DNA from 2 places in the Paenibacillus sp. FSL E2-0178 genome. Region 2 is predicted to be linked to the other one. Evidence: riboswitches for the same ligand, from Rfam matches in the RefSeq annotation. Region 2 holds a riboswitch; the other holds the start of a gene.
The links. Region 2 has a riboswitch for thiamine pyrophosphate ahead of MHI42_RS18305 (ABC transporter substrate-binding protein). Riboswitches for the same ligand answer to the same signal wherever they lie in the genome.
Positions count from the first base shown of each region.

Region 1: another riboswitch for thiamine pyrophosphate. It lies ahead of MHI42_RS09630 (thiamine phosphate synthase); the one in region 2 lies ahead of MHI42_RS18305 (ABC transporter substrate-binding protein).

Region 1 is NZ_CP151953.1:2,132,323-2,135,404, reverse strand. It holds gene MHI42_RS09645 (amidohydrolase family protein) at 1-20, opposite strand, end outside; gene MHI42_RS09640 (NUDIX domain-containing protein) at 24-452, opposite strand; gene MHI42_RS09635 (SDR family oxidoreductase) at 660-1,532, shown strand; TPP riboswitch at 1,727-1,829, shown strand; gene MHI42_RS09630 (thiamine phosphate synthase) at 1,943-2,605, shown strand; gene thiS (sulfur carrier protein ThiS) at 2,602-2,805, shown strand; gene MHI42_RS09620 (thiazole synthase) at 2,893-3,082, shown strand, end outside.
Region 2 is NZ_CP151953.1:4,219,103-4,222,184, forward strand. It holds gene MHI42_RS18300 (hypothetical protein) at 1-1,051, shown strand, start outside; TPP riboswitch at 1,121-1,231, shown strand; gene MHI42_RS18305 (ABC transporter substrate-binding protein) at 1,363-2,445, shown strand; gene MHI42_RS18310 (MTH1187 family thiamine-binding protein) at 2,499-2,792, shown strand; gene MHI42_RS18315 (ABC transporter permease) at 2,789-3,082, shown strand, end outside.

The sequences.
Region 1 (3,082 bases), 2.1 Mb from region 2:
GTGAGCCAGAAACCGTTCATTACTTACCGCAACAACCCTTCCAGCTCAAAAATGCCGTGCTCCTGAAAGTCAGCGATAATCTGCGGCGGCAGCAGGGCATTCATTTCGCTCACGGTGCACCAGCGGTAATCGGTATGCTCTTCCGAGAGCTGGATTTCGCCACGGGCTGCGCGGCATAAATAGGTGATAATCACTACCTGTCTAGCAGGGTCAGTGAGCAGGGTCACCGCATAAAGGATACGTTCTGTCGTAACCGCCAGTCCGGTTTCCTCAAGAATTTCTCTTTCCAGTGCAGCCTCCAGGCTTTCACCGAATTCGATTTTGCCTCCGGCACATTCCCAGCTTCCGGCACCTGCAGAATCGACGGCAGCCCGCTTGACGATGAGGATTCTGCCCTGATACAGGATGACACCTTTGACGGCAACGATGATGCTTTTTGATTTTTTGGACATGAGAATAACTCTCCTTCTACAGGCTCTATAATGGAGCGGGAACGCGTTGGACTGAAGATTTTTTGTTTGGCCGGCTTCCCTATGTGGTAAGTAAAATAACGTAAAGCGATTTTTGCTAGGCAAGTATGATGCATAAACACCAGACTTTTAGCCAACCTAACATGATTAGTAAAACAGTATAACGGTACAGCGAAAGGAGAATGGATTATGCCAGACACCAGCAAACAACCCGTCAAAACCCTGCCTCCGCAGGTACAGGACCAGCAGCCCGGAATTGAAAGCGAGATGAACCCGCTTCCGGAGTTTGAAACCTCGGCTTACAAGGCAGCAGGCAAGCTGCTGGGCAAGGCCGCGCTTATTACCGGAGGGGACAGCGGAATCGGGCGTGCGGTTGCCGTTCATTTTGCCAAAGAAGGCGCAGATGTGGTGATATCCTATCTGAATGAGCATGAAGATGCGGAAGAAACCAAACGCCAGGTGGAGCAGGAGGGTCGAAAGTGTATTCTGATCTCCGGTGATATCGGGGTCGAGGCCTTCTGTCAGGATCTGATTAATAAAACCATTGAGGGACTCGGCAAGCTGGACATCCTGATCAACAATGCGGCAGAGCAGCATCCGCAGGATAAGATTGAGGACATTACCGCCGAGCAGCTGGAGCGGACGTTCCGGACGAATATATTCTCCATGTTCTATCTGACCAAGGCAGCGATGCCCCATCTCAAAAAAGGCTCCACGATCATCAACACTACGTCTATCACGGCGTACCGCGGCAGCCCGCAGCTGCTGGACTATTCGTCCACCAAAGGAGCAATTCTCAGCTTCACCCGCTCCCTGTCGATGAATCTCGCAGACCAAGGCATCCGCGTGAATGCGGTAGCACCGGGCCCGATCTGGACGCCGCTGATTCCGTCTACGTTTGACGCGAAGAAGGTCAGTGAATTCGGCGGCACCCAGCCGATGAAGCGTCCGGGACAGCCCGAGGAGCTGGCACCGGCTTATGTATATCTGGCCTCCGATGATTCCTCTTATGTGAGCGGACAGGTCATGCATGTGAACGGCGGCGAGATCGTTAACGGCTGACCATTGGCACTGCTTTGTAAGCCGGATAAGTTTATACTGGTTTAAAGAATCAAACGTTCAACAGATGAAAAGTCAGCCGGAAGGCTGGCTTTTTTGCCGCTTCATCCGCTTGGAGCAAATGATTGAATCTATTAAAGAATAGCTCTTACAGGAATAATATGCTAATATACAAACTGCAAGAACAATAGAATATGAACGGTCACTAGGGGTGCCGCAAGGCTGAGACGAACATATCTGTTCGGACCCTTTGAACCTGATCTGGTTTATACCAGCGTAGGGAAGTGGAGAATGAATAATGCAGCAGGGGTAACGGTTTACCCGGTATTCCTGCTTATATTCCGGACTGCTTCCTGATACAGGGGGCGGTCTTTTTGTATTTTCCGGAATGCCGTATAGAGGGGAAGGTGAAGGTGCTGAAAAAAATCCATTTGATCTCGGACGGGAGGCTGAATCCGGAGCAGTTTGCGGGGCTGGCTGCTGCAGTACATACCATGGTGGATTATATCCATCTCCGGGAAAAAGCCCTGTCCGCACGGGAGCTTCTGGCTGCCGCAGAGCGGTTGCTGCAAGCGGGGGTTCCGCCCTCAAAGCTGGTTATTAATGACCGGATTGATGTGGCTCTGGCAGCAGGGGCAGCCGGCGTCCAATTGGCCTGGCACAGCCTGCCGCCTGCCAAGGCGCGCGGCATTGCCCCGGGCCTGCGGCTGGGCAGGTCGGTGCATTCCCCGGAGGAAGCGGCACGCGCCGGACAGCAGGGAGCGGACTTTTGTCTGTATGGACATGTATTCCCCACGGCCTGCAAGCCCGGACAGCGGGAACGGGGCCTGGCGCAGCTGGAATTGGCCGTCCGCTCCAGCAGTATACCGCTGATTGCTATCGGAAACATCACACCGGGCAATACCGGAATCGTTCTGTCGAAGGGGGCTGCCGGAATAGCCGTAATGTCCGGGATATGCGGAGCGACGGATCCTGCTGGCGCCGCTCAGGCTTACAGATCATCCGTTCAGGCCGCAGCATATGCTGAAGTCCTGAATGAAGCTCCCTTACCGGGCAAAGGAGGTGAACTGGAATGAATTTGACCGTTAACGGACGCAGAGGAAGGTATGAAGAGAGCTGCCGGACGCTGGCTGATCTTCTGGCCCGGCCTGAGTGGACCGGGAAGCTGGTTATTGTGGAGCTGAATGGTGAGCTTGCCGGCAGAGAGGTTTATGAAGATACATTGCTGAATGAAGGTGACCGAGTTGAGCTGGTTCATTTTGTCGGCGGAGGCTAGGTAACTGGTAACTGTGTGTGCGGTAGACGCAAGAATGCCAATACGCAATTAAGATAAAGGCAACGACTTATCACAGGAGGCGATATGATGCAGGATCCTTTGATTATTGGAGGAGTTACTTTAACGAGCAGACTGTTCATCGGGACCGGAAAATACAGCCGCAACACTCTTATTCCCGAAGTGATCGCCCGCTCGGGTTCACAGGTCATTACGGTTGCCCTGCGCCGGGTAGATCCGGAGAGCAAGGACAATATTATTAGCCATATTCCTTCCCACA
Region 2 (3,082 bases):
AGAAGAGCATCTCTCCTTCAGCACTGCGCTGGAATTCGCCGACCGCTTCCGTACACTGGAGGACGTATCCTACCAGGATAAGCAGTCCTTTATCCATTGTCATAAGAAGTCTTTTGGACAGGTAGAGGATTTCGTATTCAAGAATCTGGTTGCCGGGCTGGAGCCGTTTCTCGACCCTGCGGAGATCGATGGCGCGTATTTTGAGACCTTGCCTTTTTTCGTGGATGAACGGATGCTGGTGCAGGCTTTCTATGGCTTCAACCGCGTGGAAGAAATAGATGAGATCAGTGTCGAGCTGCGCTACCGTGCCTCCCAGCTGGATGGGCTGAATATGGAGGGTAAACCCTATACCAGTGCCAGCGATCCCGAATATATCGAACAGTATACCTCTGAGCATTGCTACAGCCGCTGGGGGCCGGACACCTATTATATGACCAATGAGCAGACCTTCTGCTGCCTGAGTCGGGCGGAAACTGACATCGCCACCCAGCTGATTAATCAGATGTACGGGGAGTATTATTACGGGCTGCTGCTGAGTATTTTTCATAAAATCGTGCTGCTGAAGCTGGCCAATCTGCATTCCCGGCTGCGCATCAACCACGATTATGACGAGATCGAGAATCTGATCTTCCTGATTAATAAGTTCTCGGCCAAATTCTACTTTCTGGAGCTGATTTCGCAGTCGCAGGGACGGGAGATCTTCTTCCAGCTGCGCAAGGTTTACGGCAATGACGCCCTGTTCGATGAAGTGAAGATGACCTTGAATGACCTGTTCCAGTATCAGGATAAATTCCAGGCCAAACGCCGGGATACGCTGCTGATGGTCCTGACTGTATTTACGGTAATAAGCGGGATTTACGGAATGAATCAGGTCATTGAGGACTTGAAGGCACCGATCGATTGGAGCAAAATGCTGGAGTACTCTGCGTTTGAGTACCTGGCGCTGTTCCTCACCTTCTCCGGGATCGCAGTCAGCCTGGGCCTGACGCTGAGGGAGGCGTGGAACGGAATACGCAGCCGCCGTAAGAAGCGGTTCTATGATAAGGATTGAGGGGCCACTGGACAACAGCGGAACTGCCGTCTATAATACACCGTAAGAACATAGCAATACCCGTGAACTTCATAGAACCAGGGGTGCTGGAATTGGCCGGCTGAGATTGTATCCCACAAGATACTGACCCTTATACCTGATCTGGATAATGCCAGCGTAGGAATCTTCATTCAACCCCGAGCCCCTTCATGGGCCTGAAGTTGAACTCACCTTGCGCAAGTAACTGGCGTCCCGGTCTCCGGGGCGCTTTTTGGTATGGGTTACTCTGAATTTTGGAAGACTAGGGATTGCTGGAAGGAGAGAGAAGAGAAATGGGAGTCAAAAAAGTATTACCGCTGCTGCTCAGCTCTATGCTTGTGCTCGTGATGGCCGGATGCGGCAACGGGAACGGCAACCCGGGCGGCAATGCCGGAGGCAGCACACCTGCCGCCGGGAACAGCACCGCTGCACCTGAAGCAACTGCAGCCGGCACCACCAACGCGCCTAAAGAGCTGACCCCGGTTAAGATTGCGCTGGATTGGACGCCGAACACGAATCACACCGGCCTGTATACCGCCAAAGAGCTGGGGTATTACGCAGAGGAAGGTCTTGACGTAGAGATCGTGCAGCCGGGTTCCGCCGGTTCGGATACGATGGTCACTTCCGGTGAAGCCCAGTTTGGCATCAGTGCACAGGAGGCGCTCACCCTGGCCCGCCTGCAGGATGTGCCGCTCGTATCCATCGCCGCTATCATTCAGCATAATACCTCCGGCTTTGCCGCTCCAAAGGACCGCAACATTAAGACGCCGAAAGACTTCGAAGGCAAAACCTACGGAGGCTGGGGCTCTCCTGCGGAAGAAGCAGCCATGAAAGCCATCATGGACCCCGATGGCGGAGATGTCTCCAAAGTGAAATTGGTGAATATCGGCGAAGCTGACTTCTTCACTGCGGTGAAACGCGATATCGACTTCGCCTGGATCTTCTACGCCTGGACCGGGATTGAAGCCGAGCTGCGCGGCGAGCCGCTGGATATGCTGTACCTGAAGGATTACGCGCCGCAGCTGGATTACTACACACCGGTGCTCACAACCAGTGAGAAGGAAATCGCCGAGCATCCGGAAGTGGTGAAGGCTTTCCTCAAAGCTACGTCGAAAGGTTACCAATACGCGATCGACAACCCGGAAGAAGCGGCCACTGTCCTCTCCGACGCTGTGCCTGATCTTGATCCCGAGCTGGTGCTGGCCAGCCAGAAATGGCTCAGCCCGAAATACAAGGACGATGCCGCCCGCTGGGGTGAGCAGAAGCTAGAAATCTGGCAGAATTATGCCGACTGGATGTACGGCCTGAAGCTGCTCGATAAGCCGCTGGATGCCGCAAGTACGTTTACGAATGAATTTTTGCCGGAAGGCCAGTAAACACCGAGTGGAATAGTAATGACACTAACTCACATGAGAGGAATGAATAATAAATGGCTAATACACTGCTTAGCATTCAGGTAATTCCCAAGACTCCAAACAATGAGGATTCGATCCCTTACGTGGACACTGCGATTGAGGTAATTCAGAAGTCGGGGGTCAAGCATCAGGTGAATCCGCTTGATACCACCATGGAAGGCGAGCTCACGGAGCTGCTGGAAGTTGTACGTCAGATGCATGAGGCACTGATTGCCTCCGGCAGCCCGAGCGTGATCTCCCAGATCAAGATCGCCCATAATCCCAGCGGCATTAGCATGGACAAGCTGACGGAGAAATACCGGCCGTGAGAAGCACCTGGAGACAAATCTGGCCGCCCCTTGTGGCGGTCATCTTTTTTCTGGGCGCATGGCAAATTGCGGTATCGGTGTTCCATATCCCGGCCTGGCAGCTGCCCAGCCCGTCCGATATCGCGCGTGAATCACGCGGCAACGCCTCCGGGATCTGGGCGCATACGGCCGCAACGCTGCGGCTGACCCTGATCGGCTTCCCGGTCGGCACCGGCATCGGCCTCATTGTGGCTCTGCTGCTCCATCTGCTGCCCTGGCTTAAGCGAGCGCTCTACCCGCTGCTGATCCTC